3 regions of the Faecalibacterium sp. 3 genome follow, and region 2 is predicted to be linked to each of the others. Evidence: predicted binding sites of a transcription regulator. Region 2 holds the regulator's gene; each other region holds the start of a gene.

Region 1 (7,557 bases), 160 kb from region 2:
ATATTCTGTACGGTGGTGCAAGCTTTCTGGCCGCAAAGTCCGTACAAAACAGGTAAAATCCGCGTTATCGCAGGGTCAAAGCGCCATTCTCGCAGTCTACCGTCAGGGTGTTGCCCTCGGTATAGCTGCCCTGAATGATGGCCTTGGCGATCAGGGTCTCCACGCGGCTCTGGATGAACCGCTTGATGGGACGTGCACCATAGACGCTGTCGTAGGCAGAATCGATGATGAAGTCCTTGGCGGCGGTGGTGACCTCCAGCTTGAGGTGCTTGCCCTCCTCCATACGCTTGCGCAGATCCTGCAGCTGCAGATCCACGATCTTGCGCATCTCGTCCTTGGTCAGGCTCTTGTAGTAGACGATCTCATCCAGACGGTTCAGAAATTCGGGGCGGAACTTGCTCTTCAGCAGCTGGTCGATCTGGTGCTTTGCTTCCTCGCTCAGCTCGTTGGAGCCGTTGGCACGGCGCTGCTCCAGATCGTTCAGGATGATGTCGCTGCCCAGATTGGAGGTGAGGATGATGACCGTGTTCTTGAAGTCCACGGTGCGGCCCTGACTGTCGGTGATGCGGCCATCGTCCAGCACCTGCAGCAGGATGTTGAACACATCGGGATGGGCTTTTTCCACCTCATCGAACAGCACCACGCTGTAGGGCTTGCGGCGCACAGCCTCGGTCAGCTGGCCGCCCTCTTCGTAACCGACGTATCCCGGAGGCGCGCCGATCAGACGGCTGACGCTGAACTTCTCCATATACTCGGTCATATCGATTCGCACCATGTTGCGCTCGTCGTCAAACAGAGCCTGTGCCAGTGCCTTGGCCAGCTCAGTCTTGCCCACGCCGGTGGGGCCGAGGAACAGGAAGCTGCCGATGGGGCGGTTGGGGTTGGCGATACCGGCGCGGCTGCGCAGGATAGCCTCGCTCACCTTGGTCACAGCCTCGTCCTGACCGATGACCCGCTGATGCAGCACATCGTCCAGATGCAGCAGCTTCTCGCGCTCACCCTCCACCAGTTTTTCCACCGGGATGCCGGTCCAGCGGGCCACGATGCGGGCGATCTCCTCGTCGGTCACGCGGTCACGCAGCAGGCTGTCCTCCTTCTTGGCGGCGGCGATCTTCTCTTCCTCTTCCAGCTGTTTCTGCAGCTGAGGCAGCTTGCCGTATTTCAGCTCGGCAGCCTTGTTCAGGTCGTACTCACGCTGAGCCTTTTCAATGTCGGCATTGGTCTGCTCGATCTGCTCACGCAGGGATTGCACCTTGCCGATGGCGTTCTTCTCGTTCTCCCACTTTGCCTTCATACTGCGGAACTTGTCCTGCAGCTCGGCCAGCTCCTTTTCCAGATCCTTCAGGCGGCTCTGGCTCAGGGCGTCGGTCTCCTTTTTCAGGCTCACCTGCTCGATCTGCAGTTGGGTGATGCGGTGGGCCAGATCGTCCATCTCACTGGGCATGCTGTCCATCTCGGTCTTGATCATGGCGCAGGCTTCATCCACAAGGTCGATGGCCTTATCCGGCAGGAAACGATCCGTGATATAGCGGTCGGACAGGGTGGCAGCGGCGATCAGGGCGCTGTCGTTGATCTTCACGCCGTGAAACACCTCGTAGCGTTCCTTCAGGCCGCGCAGAATGGAGATGGTGTCCTCCACGGTGGGTTCATCCACCTGTACCGGCTGGAAGCGGCGCTCCAGAGCGGGGTCTTTCTCGATATACTGGCGGTACTCGTCCAGTGTAGTAGCACCGATGCAATGCAACTCGCCCCGGGCCAGCATGGGCTTGAGCAGGTTGCCTGCGTCCATGGCGCCATCGGTCTTGCCGGCGCCCACGATGGTGTGCAGCTCATCGATGAAGAGGATGATCTTGCCCTCGCTCTTCTTCACCTCGTTCAGCACGCTCTTCAGGCGCTCCTCGAACTCGCCGCGGTACTTTGCACCGGCCACCAGAGCGCCCATGTCCAGACTGAACACGATGCGGTCCTTCAGGTTTTCGGGCACATCGCCGCGTACGATACGCTGTGCAAGACCCTCTGCAATGGCGGTCTTGCCAACGCCGGGCTCACCGATCAGGCAGGGGTTGTTCTTGGTCTTACGGGACAGGATGCGGATCACGTTGCGGATCTCCTGATCGCGGCCAATGACGGGGTCCAGCTTCTGCTTGCGGGCAAGGTCTACCAGATCCTGACCGTATTTCTGCAGGGCATTGTAGGTATCCTCCGGGTTGTCATTGGTGACGCGCTGGTTGCCGCGCACTGCTGTGAGTTGCTGCAGGAACTTATCCTTGGTGATGCCAAAAGCACGGAACAGTTCTGCCGTGTTCTGATCCTGCTCATTCAGCAGGCCCAGAAACACATGCTCTACGCTGACATAGTCATCCTTCATGGCCTTTGCCTCGCGGGCAGCGGCGCTGAGCACCTTATCGGTGGCCTGCGAGATATAGACCTTGTCGGGGTCACGGCCGGAGCCGGACACCCGGGGCAGAGCCGAAAGCTTTTCGGCCACGGCGGCAGAAAAGCTGCCGGGGTCCACGTTCATCTTTTGCAGCAGCTGCGGGATCAGGCCCTGCTCCTGCGAAGCCAGTGCGTGCAGCAGATGTTCGGGTTCCAGCTGGTTATGCTGATACTCCACAGCCAGCTGCTGCGCTGCCTGCAGAGCTTCCAGCGTTTTCTGCGTATATTGATTGGTATTCATAAAGTCAAGCCTCCATTCATACCGGAAGGTTTATTTTAGCGGACATGACAGCCGTTTGCTAAAAGCCCGGCGCAGAGATGCTGCCAAACGGGAAGCAGCGGCTATTCTTCAGTTGTTTCACGATTTCAAGCACCTCCTGCCGAACTGGTTTTGCTCGTTTTAGCACTCTATCTGTTCGACTGCTAAAAATATACTCCTGTTTCCCCACTTTGTCAATAGGGTTCATAAAAAGTTTGCAAATCATAATTTTTCAACAAAAAAAGCACCACACAGCTTTTCAGCCGTGCAGTGCATCCTTGCAATTTGTCGAATGATATGATACTCTATACTTGCTGCTTCTGTAAGCAGCAAGGCACTGCATACAACGGCAGGCGGTTCAGCCCTCGCTTCCGAAAGGAGGTGAGAGTCATGCCTATTACTTTTACATTCCATCTGCTTGGGCTTACGTTCACGCTTCGGATTTCTAAAGGTAAAAGATGAACCGCCACCCTGGCCGGTGACGGTTCGTTTTAGAATCCTAAACCTAAAGGGCTGACCGCTTGTCGCAGTGCCTTTTCTATTTGTAGTATAGTTACTTTTTATAAATTTGTCAAGGCTTTACGTTCAGCCCTGCTTTTTCCAGCGGCGCATCACGCCCATGCCCAGCGCATAGGGGCCGGTGTGCACGGCAATGGTGCAGCCGATCTGCAGCAGGCCCACTTCGCACTGTGCGCCGGGGTACTTTGCACGCAGGGCCGCGCGCGTCTGCATCCACAGGCGCTTGCCCTCGTCGGCATCGTAGCCGTAGCCCACGGTGATGCGGTAGTCATCCGGGGTGCCGCCGTGGGCATCCAGATAGTTCATCAGCTGGTCCAGTGCTTTTTCAAAGCTCTTCTGACGTCCGCGGGCCACGCCGCCGGAGAAGATCTCGCCATCCTTGAACAGGATCATCGGCTTGATGCCCAGCATGTTGGCTGCACGGCCCGTCACCTTGCCGATGCGGCCGCCTTTGATGAGATAGTCCAGATTGCCTACCGTGAAGAAGATCTGGTTGGTGGCCTTCTCTGCTTCCAGCCATGTCACGGTCTCGTCCAGCGTGCAGCCTGCGTCCCGCATGGCCACGGCGTTTTCCACCATGGTGGACTCGGTAACGGTAGCTGCCGCGCTGTCAATGACCTCAATGCGGGCATCGGGGAAATCTTCCAGCACCAGATCCCGGGCATTGCGGGCGCTGCCCACGCAGCCGCTCATCTTGCCGGTAAACACCAGACACAGCACAGCCCGGCCCGCCTCAGCATGGGCACGGAAGTTCTGTTCAAAGTCCTCGATGGAGGCAAGGCTGGTCTTGGGGTAGGCCGAGGGGTTGTCCACCATGAACTGGTAGAAATCCCGCACGGCGATCTCGGTGCCCTCCTTGCGGTAGTGCTCGCCGTCCAGCGAGACGTAGAAAGGCACGACCTCAACACCAAGCTGCCGGGCCGTATCCGGCGTCAGGTCGCATGCGCTGTCGGTAATGATATCAAACATCTGTGACGCTTCCTTTTCTGCAACATTCGGGGCTGCCGGGAACATCAGACGCGATGGATGTAAGCCTCACGCTCGGCACCCACCGAGATATAGGTGATCTTGCAGCCAACGGCCTTTTCCAGATATTCCACGTAGGCCTGTGCTTCCTTGGGCAGGTCTTCCCACTTGCGGGCCGCGGTGATATCGCAGTGCCAGCCGGGCAGGTACTCCACCACGGGCTGTGCGGTATCCAGAGCTTCACCCATGGGGAAGCGGGTGGTGGTGCTGCCGTCGGTCAGCTTATAAGCGGTGACCATGGGGATCTTTTCCATGTAGTCCAGCACGTCCAGCAGGGTCAGGGCAACTTCATCACAGCCCTGGCAGAACACGCCGTAGCGGCTTGCCACCAGATCGATGGGGCCCACGCGGCGGGGACGGCCGGTGGCTGCGCCGTACTCGTGGCCAGCCTCACGCAGGTCGTGCTTTTCCTCTTCGGTCATTGCCAGCTCGGCAGCGAAGGGGCCGTCGCCCACGCAGGAGGAGTAAGCCTTCATGACACCGATGGAGTTGTGCAGCTTGTGGCCCGGGATGCCTGCGCCGATGGGAGCGTAGGCACCGATGACGTTGGAAGAGGTGGTATAGGGGTAAATGCCGAAATCGATGTCGCGCAGAGCGCCCAGCTGTGCCTCAAACAGCACCTTCTTGCCCTCGGCGTCGGCATCGGCCAGATACTGGCCCACATCGCAGATGTAGTCCTTGAAGATGGCGGCATACTTTTCGAGCCATGCCCACATCTCATCCACGCTGATGGGAGCGGCGTTGTAGCTGCCCTCCATCACCAGATTCTTGGAGTCCACCATGGTGATCAGGCGCTTCTTCACCGCGTCGTCCAGATGCAGCAGGTCGCCCATGCGCAGGGTCTTCTTCATGTACTTATCACCGTAAGCGTAGGCGATGCCGCGCTTGGTGGAGCCGAACTGTGCGCCGGTCTTGGACAGACGTGCCTCTTCCAGACCATCCTGCTCCACATGGTAGGGCATGGTGATGGTTGCACGGTCGGAGATTTTCAGGTTTGCCGGGCTGATCTCAACGCCCTGCTCCCGCAGCTTGTTGATCTCGCCGTCCAGATGATGCGGGTCGATGACCATGCCGTTGCCCATGACGCAGACGACATTGGGGCGCAGGATGCCGGAGGGCAGCAGGTTCAGCACGAACTTGCCGCGCTCGTTCTTCACCGTGTGACCGGCGTTGTTGCCGCCCTGATAGCGTGCAACGATGTCATACTCCTGGCTGATGAGGTCGACCATGCGGCCCTTGCCTTCATCGCCCCAGTTGATACCCGTAATTGCAGTAAGCATAATAAATGACCTCTTTATCATTTTTTCAAAAGACAGCCTTTTCCGTGCACCTTGCCCGGGATACGCCACCTTGGGAAAGCGCACCGGCGCATCATGCACGCACCAATGCTAGTATAGTATAGCACAGTTTTCCGCGCAAAAAAAGAGGAAAGCGCAGCTTTGAGCTGCGTTTTCCTCCAAAAAAGTGCGCGTAAAATTGTGCGTTCAGCTGCGGGGCTTCTCAAGGTCGGCACGGAGGGTCACCTTGTGGATGGTGCCGTCCGGCTCCTGAATGGAGGTGTTGGCCAGCTGTGCGCGCAGGCTGGCCTTCATATCATCGATGTACTCGCGGCGCAGAGCCTGCTGCTCTGCCTTTTCGGCCTCGGTCAGGCCGGTGGTCTTGCTCTTTTTTGCCAGCTCGTTGATGCGGGCGATCTTTTCCTGTGTCATGGGGCCTCCTGTATTTTCAAGCGGAATATGTTATAATAAGAAAACAAACCCTCTCAGTCATTGCTATGCAATGCCAGCTCTCCCGAAAGGGCGAGCTTTTTAAGGAATTATCTCAATCAGTATAGCAAAGGATGATAAAAATGGCAACTCAATTGAATTTTGCACAGCAGATGGATGCCGTGCTCAAAGAGCTGGGCGGCACCCGTCCGCGCCTGCTGCTGCACGCCTGCTGCGGGCCCTGTTCCAGCGCCGTGCTGGAACAGCTGTGCCAGTATTTTGAAATCACGGTGCTTTACTATAACCCCAACACCTGGCCTGCGGAAGAATACCACCGCCGCGGCGAGGAACTGAAGAAGTTCGTGGCGGCAGCCCATCCTCTGGGTGTGACCGTGGTGGAGGACCACTACGACCCGCAGGAGTTCTACTCCGCCGTCACCGGCCTTGAAAACGAGCCGGAGCGGGGCAGTCGGTGCACGGTCTGCTACCGACTGCGGATGCGCCGGGCGGCACAGTACGCCAGTGAAAACGGCTTTGACTGGTTCACCACCACGCTGTCCATCAGCCCCCACAAGGACGCCAAGCGTATCAACGCCATCGGGCAGGAGCTGGAGGCAGAATTCGGGGTCAAGCATCTGCCCTCAGACTTCAAAAAGCACAACGGCTACCTGCGCAGCCTGCAGCTTTCGGAGGAATACGGCCTGTACCGGCAGGATTACTGCGGGTGCGAGTTCAGCGCGAAAGCACGTGGCATTGAGAAATAACCCTCTCAGTCATTGCTGCGCAATGCCAGCTCCCCCGAGAGGGGAGCTTTTTCTACTTCCCAACGGTTATTTTCTTTACTGAAAAGAGAATACCAAACGGTTTTAGCGCATAAAGCTCCCCCCTTCGGGGGAGCTGGCGCGATAGCGCCTGAGAGGGTTTATTCCTCCGGCAATCTAGCTACCAGCAGGGTGAACACGATCAGCCCCACACAGGGCACGATGTTGGACGCCATACCGGCGGCAAGGCCCGCCTTTTCGGCCACGATGCCGATGATCCACGGCATGAGGATGGCACCGCTGGACGCCGCCGGCAGCATGATGCCCATGCTGGTAACGCTGGTCATGCGGCCTGCACTGGCGACCGCAGTGGGGTTCAGACCTGCCATCGAGAATGCAAATGCAAACAGCAGCGCAATGGCCATGCCCTGCGTGTCGGCCCGCACCAGCAGCACATAGAAGAAGGTGCACAGCACGCTCATGCCCACCATGGCCTTACGCGGGTTCCTGAACGGGAACACGAACGCAATGAGCAGGCGTGCCACCAATGTGGCACCCCACATCACCGTGACGGTGTAGGCCGCCAGCGAACCGGCAATGATGCCGCTGCCCTTAAAATAGGTCACCATCCAGCCGGTAACGCTCTGCTCCGCCGCGTTCTGGCAGAACAAAAGGCCGGTCAGCAGCCAGAAGCGCGGCGCGTGCAGAAAGCTCCAGTCGATGGCCTCTTTCGTCCGGGCTGTTTTCTGACTCCCGCCGCCCAGCGGAGTAAATCCATACACCAGCCAGAGCATCAGGCCCAGCACTGCCAGCAGGAATACTGCCAGTGCGGTGCTCACCCTTGCCGCCG
Region 2 (7,557 bases):
CGTAAAGTGGCAAAGCTGGACCACGATGCTGCCATGCAGGCATTTTCCAAGTTCATCAACGACGAATCGCTGAATGCAAAGCAGATCGCGTTTGTTCAGAAGGTCATTCATTACATCGAGCAGAACGGTTATGTGGAAAGCAAAGCGGTTCTGATGAAACCACCCTTTGACCAGCCCATTCTGTTTACCCGCCTGTTTGATGGCAAAACAGGCAGTGAGCTGATGGATACGATCAATTCGGTGAAAGAGAATGCCACCCATGTGACCGCATAAAGTAGTGGAATGTACTGATAAAAACCGGTATAATACGCTTGAACTTTTCAAGAGATATCGGTATCAATATCAGTTCCGCAGCATAAACGTTGCACAGCTATATGGCGTTCAGAAATCTCGTGCATCCTCTATTATCAAGAATCTTATCAAGCATGGATTGGTGACGTCACCAGAATATGGCGTATACCAATTTGTGAAGAAGTAACACCGCTATCAACAGGTGGTTTTTGAAAACCAAGCGGTGAAGCTGTTATAGCCCATGGAACGTCTTAATATAATTTGAATTATCATAATCGAAATTATATTAACCGCTTGTGCAGAAATGCCCACTCCCCTGAGAACTCCTCAGACGAGTGGGCATTCTTCTTTCCGTGTATCAAATTTACCCTTGCGGTCACTCAAATCGCCACCAAGTCATGGATGCTGTCCGGCAGATTTTCTTTTACCGGCACAAGAAAAAGCTGTCTTGAGCATATGTGGGTCGCTGATATGGAGTTTGCCGTTGCTCCTGAGATCGTGGATAGCAGCCCTCCGAAATCACTGTTTTCTCTGCACAGAAACAGGATCACGCTTCTGATTGAAATATTACTTGATTTGAAATCGAATGTTAATTTCTGCGAGAAAATGAGCCGTGTATTTCAAACAAAAACCGCCCACATCACAAACGATGCAGGCGGTTTTCTCGGGGGAGTAAAACGGAAATCAAAAAGTGTTAGTGACAATTTCCGGTACAACCACCCTTGTCCTCGTGACAGGAGTGTGAGCCGCAGCTATGACCATCTTCATGGTCATGATGGTCGCAGTGGGCATTTGGATCAAAAACAAGATTTCCTGCAAGGTAATCCGAAACAACGCTGTCAGCTGCGCCAGAAATGCCGCCAAACAGCTGAATCCCGGCCTGTGCAAGAGCGTTCTGCGCACCGGCACCAATACCGCCGCAGAGAACGACATTTACACCGTTCTGAACAAGGAAGCCCACCAATGCACCATGGCCCTGCCCATTGGTAGAAACGACCTCGCCGGTCGGAAGCTGACCGTTTTCGATGTTATAGATCTTGAACTGTGCAGAGTGTCCGAAGTGCTGGAACACCTGACCGTTTTCATAAGGGATTGCGATTTTCATAACTGAGTCTCCTTTTGATTTTTAGCGTTTATCAGAATAGTTGCAAATTTGGATGGCCGAACCATGCTCCATCCGCTGAAAGCCGTGCTTTTCATAGAACGGGACATTCTTTTCGTCCTCTGGCATTCCCTCAATATTATAGGTAGTTCTTATATTTTTCTTTGATACGTTCCAGCATCTCTCCGGCAATGCCCTTCCCCTGATAATCAGGATGTACCAGCACATAGTGAATTGTTTTGTTACTTGGTGGTGAATGGAACGGCAGCAATATACGGCGGTGCCGCTCATCTCCCGGACGGCTATTTTTTCCGCTGCCGCTGAATGCGGCGGGCGGCGTCCCGCCCGGCTGCGATCCCACTGCCGAAGGCCCAGTGCAGATTGAAGCCGCCACAGCTGCCGGCGCAGTCCAGCGTTTCGCCCACAAAATACAGGCCCGGGCAGCCCTGAAACTGAAAATGCGCATCCACTTCCCGCAGCGAGAGCCCGCCGCCGGTCACCTGCGCCTGCTTCCAGCCGCAGGGCGTCAGGCCCTCAAAGCGCCAGTGCTTGGCGGTGTGGGCCAGTTTCTGCCACTGTCCGGCAGTGAGAACGGCGGGAGCGTTGCCGTCCCTTAGCCCGGCGGCAGACCACACAGCGCAGCCCAGCTTCCGGTTCAGCAGGCCCAGCCAGAACCCGGCAGGGCTGTCCCCTGCCGTCTGGGCGGCATGGGAACGGAACAGGGCGGTCAGCTCTGCTTCGTCCAGCGCCGGAAAAAGATCCAGCTCCACCGCAGGAGCCTTTGGACTGCGGCCCGGTGCCAGCAGGCCGGACAGCTGCATGATACAGATGCCGGAAAGGCCATAGTCGGTGAACTGCACCTCGCCGGTCTCTGTGGCCAGCACACGGCTTCCGTCCAACAGGGAGGCCGCGGCCTTGGCGCGGATGCCGGCCAGAGTCTTGTTGGGCTTTGCGCACTGCAGAGCGGTCAGACAGGGATACAGCGGCTCCGTTCTGCCGCCGCACTGGGCGGCGAACCGGGTGCCGAAGCCGTCGGTGCCGAACTGCGGCCCGGCGGCACCGCCCATGGCGCAGATGACGGCATCCGCGCGCAGGGTCTCGGTGCTGCCCTCTGCCGTCTCGAACTGCACAGCGTAGCCGCTGCGGCTCTGGCTCAGGGTGCGCACGGTGCAGCCGGTGCGCAGCTGCACATGGTGCTGCGCAAGGTGGTGCTCCAGCAGGGCCAGCACGTCCGCTGCCTGATTGGAATAGGGATAGATGCGCCCCGCTTCGTCGGTGCGGGTATAGAGCCCCAGAGCGCGGAACCAGCCCAGCGGGTCGGCTGCATTCACAGCGTCCAGCAGCGGGAGCAGCGCCGCCGGGTCGGCCGTGAAATACCGCTCCGGCGCGATGCCGGTGTTGTCCAGATTGCAGCGGCCGTTGCCGGTGGCCAGCAGCTTTTTGCCCGGCCTTGGGTTGCGTTCCAGCACGAGCACCTGCGCGCGGGGTGCACTTTGTGCGGCGGCCAGCCCGGCGGCCAGCCCGGCGGCACCGCCGCCAAGAATGAGGATGTTCGGCATCCTGACACCTGCCTTTCTCAGCAGAATTTCAGAAGCTGTCCTCATAAGCAGGGTGCTGTGCTTATGAAAACGGCTTTTGGTATCATTGTAGCAGAACCCTGCCGGAAACGCAACGAAGGGGCAGCTTTCCGTAGGTATAAATTGCCCGGGCTGACAGATACTAGAGGTGCAGGCATTTTCAAGGAAACGGAGGAGCCAACAATGAAAGCAACAGGTATCGTGCGCCGCATCGACGAGCTGGGACGGGTGGTGATCCCCAAAGAGATCCGCCGCACCCAGCGCATCCGCCGCGGCGACCCGCTGGAGATCTTCACGACAGGCGACGGCGAGGTGATCTTTAAAAAGTATTCCCCCATTGGCGAAATGAACGCAGTGGCAGCCCAGTACACCGAGGTGCTGAGCAAAAGCTTTGCGCTTACCACCTTTGTGGCAGACCGGGACCGCATCCTCACGGTGAGCGGGAGCGGCCGGCGGGAGCTGGCCGACCGCAGCATCAGCCAGCCGCTGGAAAAGCTGATGGATGGCCGCAGGCTGTACCAGTGCGAGGGCATTGCGGAAAAATGCATCCTGCCCTGCGAGGGCTCGCCCCGGGTGGTGCTGTGCGCCGCACCCATCATTGCGTCGGGCGATGTGATCGGCGTGGTGGGTCTGCTGACCGAAGACCGCACCGCTGTGCCGGACGCCGCCCAGCTCAAGGCGGTGAATGTGGCGGCAGCGTTTCTGGCCAGACAGATGGAGGAGTAAGGCAGGACGATTTTGAATGCGCGCCGCGCTGCTTTGCGCATATTGCGCATATTCAGCGGAAAAATTATTTATAATAGAGCAATGCCGGGCGGTCTGCGGACCGCCCGGCATTGCGTTTTCACGGGTGGGGGTCGTGGCGGCAAACGGTATTTGCCGCGCTGCTTTCCGCGAAAGCGCGGCGCAGCGGGAAGCGGGCTTGACCCCTCAGACGCTTTGGCAAAACCGGAAAGCCTGACGTACTGCCAGGGCCACACCCCCTTTTTATGACAGAATTATGAATCTTTGATAACATTTTTCCAAGGGGCTTGACAGCACCGGAAAATTGGCTATAATGGTCTTAGCACTCAGGAACAAGGAGTGCTAAACAAACAAAGCGAACGCAAAAAGGAGGCAGGCGCTATGACGATGGATGCACGCAAGCAGCGAGTCTTGCAGGCGATCGTGGCGCTGTATGGTCTCGAAGGCGAGCCCGTTGGCAGCAGCGTGCTGGCAAACTACTTTGACATGGCAGTTTCCAGCGCAACGCTCCGCAATGAAATGGCGGCGCTGACAAAGCTGGGCCTGCTGGAGCAGCCCCACACCAGCGCGGGCCGTGTGCCCAGTGCCAAGGGCTACCGCTACTACCTTGATAATCTGCTGACCGACGATCAGCCGCTGGACCGCGTGAGCCGCGCCCGTGTGGATGCGGTGTTCGCAAGTCTCGACCACGAGCCGGAAAAGCTGGCGCAGGGTGCAGCCCGGGCGCTGGCCGCCATCAGCGGCTGCACTGCCGCCATCAGCACCCCGTGTGCAGAGGATCTGTGCATTGCCCATTACGAAGTCGTTCAGGTGGGCCGCAGCGCAGCCGCTGTGCTGGCCGTGACAACTGCCGGTTACGTCCGCACCCGTGTGGCGCGGGTACGCACCGGCCTCTCCCGCGAGAATGCGGCGGCTCTTGCCGCATTGCTGAACCGAAACCTCACCTTTGTGGCGCCGGTGGATCTTTCGCCCCGGCTGCTGGCAGAGCTGTGCAGCCAGATCGACCCGGAGCTGGTGCCTGTCATCAGCGCGGCGGCGGCCATCCTGCAGGACTCCGTCAAGCCCCACGTATTTCTGGGCGGTGAGCAGTATCTGCTGGACTGGCCTCAGCTGGACGGCAAGGTGGGTGACATCCTTACCCTGCTGAACGACGAAGAACAGGCAGCGGCCCTGATCGCACCTCCGGCAGAACGCAGCGAGAGCGTGCTGCTGGGCGAGGATCTGGAACCGCAGATCCCGGGCCTGTGCATCGTGAGCGACCGGTATCTGGTGGGCGGAGGCCTGTGGGGCTCCATTGCATTGATCGGCCCCACCCGGATGCCCTTCCAGAAACTGATGCCGCTGCTGCATTACTTTGCAGACCAGCTGGGCGAGGGCATGAGCGGCAAACGAAAAGACACCCCACAGGCTGCCGTACCCCGGCGGACTGTGATCTATAAGGAGGATCTGGAATGAGCGAAGAAGCAAAAAAGACGGCTCCGGCTCAGGAAGCGGAGCAGCCCGAAACGGCTCCCGAGGAGAAGGCCCAGCAGGCAGCACCCGAACAGGAACCTGCTGCTGAAGCTGCCGACCCGAAGGATGATAAGAAGAAGGATGGCGGCTGGTTCAATAAGAAGGCCCGTGAGCTGGAAGCCATAAAGGCAAAGCTGGACGCGGCCGAAGCCAACGCTGCACAGGCCAAAGACCAGCTGCTGCGCATGGCTGCCGAGTACGAGAACTACCGCAAGCGCTCCACCCGCGAAGCCGACCAGAAGTTCAACGATGGCATTTCCTTTGCGGTGAACCAGATCATCCCCATTCTGGACACGCTGGAGATGGCAGCCAACGCCCCCACCACCGACGAGAACTACAAAAAGGGTGTGACCATGACGCTGGACAAAGCCGCCAAGGCGCTGGACGTCCTCCATGTGGAGGAGATCGAAGCGCTGGGCAAGCCCTTTGACCCCAACTTCATGAACGCGGTGCAGCAGATCCCCGCCCCGGACGGACAGGAGAGCGGCACCGTCATCACGGTCTACCAGAAGGGCTACAGACTGGGCGATAAGATCGTCCGCCATGCGACCGTTGTGGTGGCCGAGTAACAATGCAGAAACCCGCAGGGGTTTTGAATATAATATCCGCTTACAAACATTTGAGCATCACATAAACAATACGATTTGTTCTTTCGAGAGGAGTTTTCATTATGAGTAAGATCATTGGTATCGACCTTGGTACTACCAACAGCTGCGTGGCTGTCATGGAGGGCGGCGAGCCCGTTGTTATCGCAAACTCTGAGGGTGCACGCACCACCCCGTCTGTGGTCGGCTTTACCAAGACCGGCGATCGTCTGGTGGGTCAGGTCGCAAAGCGTCAGGCCATCACCAACCCCGAGAACACCGTTGCTTCCATCAAGCGTTTCATGGGCACCGATCACAAGGTGACCCTGAACGGCAAGGAGTACACTCCCCAGCAGGTCAGCGCTATGATCCTGCAGAAGCTGAAGGCTGACGCCGAGGCTTATCTGGGCGAGTCTGTTACCGAGGCCGTCATCACCGTTCCTGCCTACTTCAACGACAGCCAGCGTCAGGCCACCAAGGACGCAGGCACCATTGCAGGCCTGAACGTCAAGCGTATCATCAACGAGCCTACTGCCGCTTCTCTGGCATACGGCATCGATAAGGAAGAGGACCAGAAGATCATGGTCTACGACCTGGGCGGCGGCACCTTCGATGTGTCCATCATCGAGATGGGCGACGGCGTCACCGAAGTTCTGGCCACTAACGGTGATACCCATCTGGGCGGCGATGACTTCGATGAGCGCATCATCAACTGGATGGCAGATGCCTTCCAGACCGAGAACGGCATCGACCTGCGCAAGGACAAGATGGCTGCTCAGCGTCTGAAGGAAGCTGCCGAGAAGGCAAAGATCGAGCTGTCCAGCGCAATGAGCAGCCAGATCAACCTGCCCTTCATCACTGCCGACGCTACCGGCCCGAAGCATCTGGATATGACCCTGACCCGCGCAAAGTTCAATGAGCTGACCGCTGATCTGGTGGACCGCACCATGGGCCCCGTCCGCAAGGCTCTGCAGGATGCAGGCCTGCGTCCCTCTGACCTGAAGAAGGTCCTGATGGTCGGCGGTTCCACCCGTATCCCCGCTGTCTACGATGCAGTCAAGAAGGAACTGAACTGCGAGCCCTTCAAGGGCATCAACCCCGATGAGTGCGTGGCTGTGGGTGCTGCCATTCAGGGCGGCGTGCTGCAGGGCGACGTCAAGGGCCTGCTGCTGCTGGATGTCACCCCGCTGAGCCTGGGCATTGAAACTCTGGGCGGCGTGTGCACCAAGATCATCGACCGCAACACCACTATCCCCACCCACAAGAGCCAGGTGTTCTCCACCGCTGCCGACAACCAGCCCTCTGTTGAGGTCAACGTGCTGCAGGGCGAGCGTGAGTTCGCACGCGACAACAAGAGTCTGGGCGTCTTCCATCTGGACGGCATTGCTCCGGCTCCCCGTGGTGTGCCTCAGATCGAAGTTACCTTCGATATCGATGCAAACGGCATCGTGAAGGTCAGCGCAAAGGATCTGGGCACCGGCAAGGAGCAGAACATCACCATCACCGCTTCCACCAACATGTCCAAGGAGGACATCGACAAGGCTGTGAAGGAAGCTGAGCAGTTTGCTGCCGACGATAAGAAGAAGCGTGAAGAGGTCGATATCCGCAACGGTGCCGACCAGATGGTGTTCCAGACCGAGAAGATGCTGAAGGAGAACGGCGACAAGCTGCCCGCCGACGTCAAGACTGAGGCTGAGAGCAAGCTGGCCGACCTGAAGACCGCTGTTCAGTCCGGCAATGTGGACGA
Region 3 (7,557 bases), 1.4 Mb from region 2:
ATCACCGGCAGCAAAGTAGATATACTTCTGCTCAGCGGGCATCTTGTCCACATACTCCTGCAGAGTGACCATCTTCTGCTCCTTGGCAGACCAGAACAGCAGCAGGTCGCGCAGCAGCTCGGCGTGCATGCCGTAGTCGGAGTAAGCGCCGAACTTGATCTGACGGCCGAACTCCTTCCAGAATTCCTCGTACTTCTGGCGGTCGTTGGCCAGCATGGCGTGCAGCTCGTTCTTGATCTTCTTTTCCAGAGCGTTGTGGATCAGCTTGAGCTGGTTGTCCTTCTGCAGCATCTCGCGGCTGATATTCAGGCTCAGATCCTGACTGTCCACGATGCCCTTGACGAAGCTGAAGTAATCGGGCAGCAGGTCGGCACACTTCTCCATGATGAGCACACCGGATGCGTACAGGGCCAGACCCTTCTCGTAATCCTTGGTGTAGAAATCGTAGGGGCGGTGGCTGGGTACGAACAGCAGGGCGTTGTAGTTCGCGGTGCCCTCGGTGCGGCTGACGATGACACGAGCGGGGTCGGTATAATCGTTGAACTTCTCTTTATAGAAGCTGGCGTACTCCTCGTCGGTCACTTCGCTCTTCTGCTTTTTCCAGATGGGCACCATGCTGTTCAGGGTCTCCAGCTCGGTGTAGCTCTCCCACTCGGGCTTGTAATCCTCGGGCTTGGGGTCCGGTTCCGGCTTCTGGCGCTCGTGCTGGCGCTCCATCTGGATGGGGTAGCGCACATAGTCGCTGTACTTCTTGACGATGGCAACAATGCCGTATTCATCCAGGAAATTATCGTAGTGGTCGGTCTCGGTGTCCGGCTTGATGTGCAGGATGATCTGGGTGCCGGCGGTGTCCTTCTGGGCGGGGGTCATTTCGTAGCCGTCCACGCCGGAGGACTCCCACTGCCATGCTTCATCCGAGCCATAGGCCTTGGAAATGACCGTAACCTTGTCGGCAACCATGAAGGAGGAGTAGAAGCCCACGCCGAACTGACCGATGATGTCGATGTTCTCGTCCTTGTTGTCTTTCTTGAAGTCCAGAGAACCGGAGTGGGCGATGGTGCCCAGATTCTGTTCCAGTTCCTCTTTGGTCATGCCGATGCCGTTATCCTCGATGGTCAGGATGCGGTTATCCTTGTCGCGGGTGATGAGGATGTGGAAATCGCCCTTGTTCATGCCCACGGAGGGATCGGTCAGACTCTTATAGTAGAGCTTATCAATGGCATCCGATGCGTTGGAGATCAGCTCCCGCAGGAAGATCTCCTTATTGGTGTAGATGGAGTTGATCATCATATCCATCAGTTTTTTGCTTTCAGCCTGAAATTCTTTCTTAGCCATAATGCAAGACCTCTTTTTATCTATATTCAGCGCCGGGCACTCGGGAAGCTGGAACACTTCGGAATGCTTAGCACTCATGACTTTCGAGTGCTAATATACACCGCTTCCCGGCAAAAATCAAGGGCTTTCATAAAAAGTTTAAAAATCGGAAGCGGCCTGCGGTCTGTGCAGACCTTTTGTGCCTGCCAATTAAAACGGAACTGCCATTATAGATGACCGTGGTGCACACAAAGACGGGTTTGAATCGTATTTCAAATGAAAGCGTTTTGTGCTATAATGAACCCCGAAGATCATTTCCGAAGGGGGAAAATATCATGCAGCTGAAGCAGCTGGAACTGGAAGGCGGCGGAACGCTGACTGTTTATCTGCGGGATTCCTGCGAACGGATGCCGAAGGCCATCGACCGGCCTTTGGTGCTGGTGGTGCCCGGCGGCGGCTATACCCACGTCAGCGCCCGGGAGGGCGACCCGGTGGCACTGCAGTTTGCAGCAGCGGGATATCATGCCGCTGTGCTGGACTACGCCATCTGCGAACAGGCAGCGGACTATCTGCCGCTGCGCCAGCTGGCACAGGCCATCGGCCTTGTGCGGCAGCACGCGGCCGGGTGGCATATCCTGCCGGAAAAGATCGCAGTGTGCGGCTTTTCGGCGGGCGGCCATCTGGCACTTTCCGGTGCTGTGCTGGACATTCCCGGGGAGCGCGCCCAGCCCCGGCCCGATGCGGTGATCCTGGGCTATCCGGTGATCACGGCAGGGCAGTATGCCCACCGCGGCAGCTTTGTGCAGCTGGCGGGCAGCACCGACCCGGCGGCACAGCAGGCATTCGGTCTGGAGGATAAGATCACGCCGCAGACGCCGCCGGTGTTCGTGTGGGCCACCATGGAGGACGCCACCGTTCCGGTGGAAAACACACTGATGATGGTGAGCGCCCTGCACAGGGCAGGTGTACCCTGCGAGGCGCATCTGTTTGAAAAGGGGGTGCACGGCACCAGCATCAGCACCGCAGAGGTGGATCAGCCCAGCCGCCACCGGCATCACTGGGTGAAACTGGCAGTGGAATGGCTGGGAGACACTTTTGACTGGTCGGTTGGATAAGTCTGACATATTTGAACGAACCTACAAAAAATTTACAATTAAACTGTTGACTTGCATAAACCTTTGACGTATACTGGTCAGCAGGGACAAACTCAAGGAGGAATACCTATGGTTATGGACCCGACCCTGCCGCGTGTTTCTGTGCGCGACCTGCTCATGCAGGCATTTCTTACCGGATGGGAGCTTTCGGACAAGACAGTCTCGCAGGACGAATACCTGCAAAGCTCCATTCAGGTGATCGAAATGCTGCAGGTGGAACCGGAAAACCTTTACGCCGAAGAAGGCCTTGGCCTGCCGGACGGCGAAGAGGTGGATCATCTGGACGATTGGCTGCGTGCCGACGGCCAGTGGCTGTACTACGGGGTGGAGGAAGAGAACTTCTTCCTGATCCAGTGGTATCCGGACGAAGCGGCTGCAAACGCAAAGCTGGCCCAGCTGGAAGAACTGGGCGACGGCAAGCAGTATCTGGTAGATCTTTCCCTCAAGCGGGAGAACCCTTCCAGCGCAGAAAACTTCGGCAATTCCAATCCGGTTCAGCTTCGTTCCTGAAAACATCACCTTAAAGCGAAAGGAAATTTTGCAGCATGCAGCTTTCTGAGATCGAGCGCGAACAGCTTTATGCCATCGTAGAAAAATACGATCATCACCCGGATGTACAGCGGATGCGGGAGTATATCCAGCACGGTTCTGTCACCACCTACCAGCATTGCAAGAATGTGGCGCTGGTGAGCTTCTGGCTCAACCGCCGTCTGCGTCTGCACGCCGACGAGACCTCGCTGGCGGTGGGGGCCCTGCTGCATGATTTTTATCTGTATGACTGGCATAACAAGGGCACCTTCCACGGCCTGCGCCGGTTGTTTGAGATGCACGGCTTCTCGCACCCGGGCTGTGCCTGCATCAATGCAGAGCGTGTGTTCGGCATCACCAAAAAGGAACAGAGCATCATTTCCAGCCACATGTGGCCGCTGACCTTCCGTCATGTACCCACCTGCCGTGAGGCCATTATCGTCTGTCTGGCAGATAAGTACTGCGCTGTGGTAGAGAGCATGTTCCAGCGCTCCCACGCCGGTGCTGTGGTAGACGGCAGCGTGGAAGTCGATGGCGAAGAGTGGTAAGCCTGCCTGCTGGTAAATAAGCGAAACAAAAAAGGACTCTGCATCGTCAAGGTGCAGAGTCCTTTTTTGCATCTCACAGCTTTTTGTAGCCCTCCGGCTCATCCGCAGCGGCACGGCGCTCCATGAGGAAGGTGTCCAGCCAGCGGCCATGACAGTCCCGCGCAATGCGCTCGCGGCGGCCTACCAGACGGAAGCCACACTTGGTGTGCAGGGCACGGCTGGCAGCATTATCCTGCAGCACGGTGGACTGCAGGGTCCAGTAGCCGGCCTCTTCGGCCTGACGGCACAACTCGGCCAGCAGATGACAGCCCAGTCCATGGCCGCGGAACTGCTCCCCCACATAGATGCTCACCTCAGCTACGCCGCGGTAGCACCAGCGCGGGTCTACCCGGTGCAGTGCGGTCCACCCGGCAATGACATCGTTCACCAGCAGTACCAGCCGACAGTCCTTTGTGTGGGAGGCATCCCACGCAGCGTATGGGGGGCAGGTAGTCTGAAAGGTGGCATGTTCTGTGGCGATGCCCTCTAAATAGATTCTGGAAACGGCGTCCCAGTCTTCCGGCTCCATGGGCCGGATCGTGATCTTGCTCATATGCAATTTCCCAGCGGACAGGCAGAAGCCTGCCCATACCCTCAACTCTCAAAAATGACCGATTTCAGTATAGCAGAATTTGCAGTGCGGTACAAGCGCCGCACTGCACAGAAATGTCTTTGACATCAGGCAGGTTTGTGATACAATAAAACATATAAACAAGAGCACGGCGCAGAGACCGCCGCTGCAGAACGGAGGACATTGACACATGAAATGGATCAGAACGGCACTGTGTGCGCTGGGAATGCTGGCGTGCCTGTCACTTTCGGCTTTTGCAGCAGAGCTTGGAGAGCCGAACATCACAGAGCAGACCACGATGAAGGAGCTGCGGGAAAACCCCAGCATCAAGGGTTCGGGCTTTTACACCTACTGTAACGAGTGGATCGAGGGCAGCACAAAATACGACAACACGCCGATCAAGGGCTATGTGAGCTGGGCGGCCTCTGAGGATGCCGCCGAGGGCATGAACCTTGTGATCGAGAACTACAACAAGGGCGTGCAGGTCACATGGCAGGTGTATACACCGGAAGAGATCGAGGCAGACCCGGCGCTGGGCATGGTGCAGCTGTTTTATTTCCCGGCAAAAACGGAAAACGCCAAATATGTGGTCGTGGTGCCTGGCAACGGAGGCAACACCACGGCAGAGCTGAACGAGGGCGCATCCATCGCGAACCAGCTGCACGATCTGGGCTATGCGGTGTTTGTGCTGCGGTACCGTTCGTTCCTGAATGCTTCCGACAACGCGCCGCTGTACGACATTGCCAATGCCGTGAAGTATCTGACTAAAAATGCAGAGCAGTTCGGTGTCCAGCGCGAGAACTATGCCCTGATGGGCTTCTCGTCCGGCGGACACATCGTGGGACTGATCGGCTCGGACAACGAGCGGTTCGGCTACAAGGCCTTTGGCATTCCTCAGCCGGCAGCACTGCTGCTGGGTTATCCCATCAACGATTTCTATGAGGTAAAGCCGCTGTACCACATTGCCATCGACCCGCTTATCATCGGCTGGCGTTACTACTGGACCAACATCTCGGATGTGGTAAACAAGAATTACACCCCCACCTTCTTCTGGTACGGCAAAAACGATTATTACATGGAGTGCATGAACTACGAAAAGCAGGGCCCCCTGCTGGAAAAGACCCTGAAGGAGAGCGGTGCGACCTATCAGTGCGTGGTGTATGAGGACGCCCCGCACGCCATTGGCCCGGGCCGTCACACCGATGCGGACGGATGGATCAAGCTGGCTACTGAGTTCTGGGAGGAACAGTGTAAATAACCGACAGAAAAAGGGGATTGCTGTGAAAAAACGATTTCGTGCGGTGCTGCTGAGTCTGGGATTCCTGTTCCTGCTGGCACAGCCTGCATTTGCGGCAGAGCTGGGCGAGCCCAATATCACACCGCAGACTACCATGCGGGAACTGCGGGAAAACCCATCATTGAAAGCTTCCGGATACTATACTTACTGCAGGGAAATGCTGCCCATCGAAAGCAATTACTGGAACAATAAAACACTGGCCCAGTATGCAAAACCACAGCTGGTCTATGATTGCGCGGATGCGATGAACCTTGTGATCGAAAACTACAATAAGGGCGTACAGGTCACATGGCAGGTGTACACTCCGGAAGAAATTGCGGAAAATTCTTCTCTGGGCATGGTGCAGCTGTTTTATTACCCGGCGGAAGAATCCGGCGGGCGCTATGCGATAGTGTTGCCAGGCAACGGAAGCACCATCACCTCAGAAATGGAAGAGGGTGGCTCTGCTGCCAGCCAGCTGCATGCGATGGGTTATACCGTATTTGTGCTGCGGTATCGTTCTTTTCTGGATGCAACGGACAATGCGCCGCTGGACGATATTGGCCGCGCTGTGCAGTTCATCACGCAGAATGCAGAGCGGTTCGGCGTACAGGCAGAAGGGTATGCCATTACAGCGTTTTCCTCTGGCGGACAGCTGGCTGGACTGTTCTGCAACGAGGAGGTCGGCTGGGGCAGATACAGTGTGCCCAAGCCCGGTGCGCTGCTTATGGCCTATCCGGTCATCAACTTCAACGAGGTCAAGCTGCTGTATCATGTGCTGATGGATCCGGGCGAGTGCGGCTGGCGCTTTTACTGTTCCAGTGTAGCCGATGTGGTAACGGATGATTACCCGCCGGTGTACTTCTGGTATGGCAAAAATGATATCATCCTGCCGCTGATGGACCTGCGGAAGCAGGGCCCTGCCTTTGAAAAAGCTTTGCAGGCACATGGTGTGCCATACCAGATGCATGTGTATAAAAATGCGGGACACAGCATTGGCACAGGGCGTGGCACAGACGCCGAAGGCTGGCTGAACGAGGCTGTTGCGTTCTGGGAAGAACAGGTCAGATAAAAAGGAGGCGCGGCAATGAAACGCAAACTCTGTACAGCTGCAGTGTGCATCGGGATGCTGCTGGCTCTGGCACTGCCCGCATGGGCGGCAGAATACGGTGAAGCCAATATTACCCCGCAGACCACGATGAATGAGCTGAGGGAAAATCCCAGCATCGTGGGCTCCGGTCTGTACACCTACTCGCGTGAGCAGGACTGCACCCTGAAACAAGCCTACTGGGGTACACAGGAACTTGAAAAGTTCTCCAACCAGTGGACGGCACAGGATGCGGCAGAGGGCCTCAATCAGTTGATCCGGAATTATAATGCGGGCATCCAGATCACCTACCCGCTGTATACGGCAGAGGAAATTGCGCAGGACACCAGCCGGGACGTTGTGGAACTATACTATTTTCCGGCGCAGGGAGAAACGAAAAACCGGAAATATGCACTGGTGCTGGGTGGAAATGCCCTGATTACCAGCGCCGAGATCCGCGAGGGCATATCTACGGCGTGGCAGATGAACCAGATGGGCTATACTACGTTTGTGCTGCGCTACCGTATCGGGATACGGGCAGGTGGCAACGCACCCATGGAAGATGTGGCGCGGGCAGTGCAGTATATCACCGCACATGCAGAGCAGTTTGATGTGCAGCCGGAGCAGTATGCGGTGATCGGATACTCTTCCGGCGGACAGATCACCGGTCTGTTCGGTACGGATGCAGTGGGATACCGGAACTACGGCTTGCCAAAGCCTGGTGCTCTGCTGCTGGGTTATCCGGTAAATACATTCCGGGAACTGAAACCGGGCTATCGGATCCTGCTGGATCCCGATGTGCTTGCACAGCGGTATTACGATATGAATGTGTCGGACTATATAACGCCGGATTATCCACCGACCTTTTTCTGGTGTGGCAAAAATGACCTGACGCTTATGCTGATGGACTGGTACGCACAAATTCCGCAGCTTCAAAAAGCGATGGAGAAGAACGGCGTGCCCTATGTCAGCCATGTGTATGATAACGCGCCGCATTCGATTTCTACAGGACGCGGCACCGATGCAGAAGGATGGCTGAA

The links. Region 2 encodes HrcA, which represses chaperone genes, less so after heat shock. Its sites were predicted from a motif close to TGTTAGCACTCNNNNNNNNNGAGTGCTAACA; they were not measured.
Region 1: clpB (ATP-dependent chaperone ClpB) is a predicted target of HrcA. The motif match lies at 2,835-2,865, and genes of this name have one in related genera.
Region 3: htpG (molecular chaperone HtpG) is a predicted target of HrcA. The motif match lies at 1,401-1,431, and genes of this name have one in related genera.

The regions. Positions count from the first base shown of each region.
Region 1 is NZ_JBLWFN010000001.1:928,714-936,270, forward strand. It holds gene clpB (ATP-dependent chaperone ClpB) at 65-2,677, opposite strand; gene ACNSPV_RS04290 (DegV family protein) at 3,281-4,183, opposite strand; gene ACNSPV_RS04295 (adenylosuccinate synthase) at 4,228-5,520, opposite strand; gene ACNSPV_RS04300 (DUF896 domain-containing protein) at 5,725-5,949, opposite strand; gene ACNSPV_RS04305 (epoxyqueuosine reductase QueH) at 6,081-6,710, shown strand; gene ACNSPV_RS04310 (MFS transporter) at 6,869-7,557, opposite strand, start outside.
Region 2 is NZ_JBLWFN010000001.1:1,087,785-1,095,341, reverse strand. It holds gene ACNSPV_RS05110 (type I restriction-modification enzyme R subunit C-terminal domain-containing protein) at 1-273, shown strand, start outside; gene ACNSPV_RS05105 (NifB/NifX family molybdenum-iron cluster-binding protein) at 986-1,396, opposite strand; gene ACNSPV_RS05100 (GNAT family N-acetyltransferase) at 1,533-1,619, opposite strand; gene ACNSPV_RS05095 (aminoacetone oxidase family FAD-binding enzyme) at 1,696-2,952, opposite strand; gene ACNSPV_RS05090 (stage V sporulation T C-terminal domain-containing protein) at 3,154-3,696, shown strand; gene hrcA (heat-inducible transcriptional repressor HrcA) at 4,096-5,169, shown strand; gene ACNSPV_RS05080 (nucleotide exchange factor GrpE) at 5,166-5,795, shown strand; gene dnaK (molecular chaperone DnaK) at 5,897-7,557, shown strand, end outside.
Region 3 is NZ_JBLWFN010000001.1:2,507,892-2,515,448, reverse strand. It holds gene htpG (molecular chaperone HtpG) at 1-1,335, opposite strand, end outside; gene ACNSPV_RS11880 (alpha/beta hydrolase) at 1,650-2,429, shown strand; gene ACNSPV_RS11875 (hypothetical protein) at 2,538-2,978, shown strand; gene ACNSPV_RS11870 (HD domain-containing protein) at 3,014-3,544, shown strand; gene ACNSPV_RS11865 (GNAT family N-acetyltransferase) at 3,618-4,136, opposite strand; gene ACNSPV_RS11860 (alpha/beta hydrolase) at 4,345-5,412, shown strand; gene ACNSPV_RS11855 (alpha/beta hydrolase) at 5,435-6,502, shown strand; gene ACNSPV_RS11850 (alpha/beta hydrolase) at 6,518-7,557, shown strand, end outside.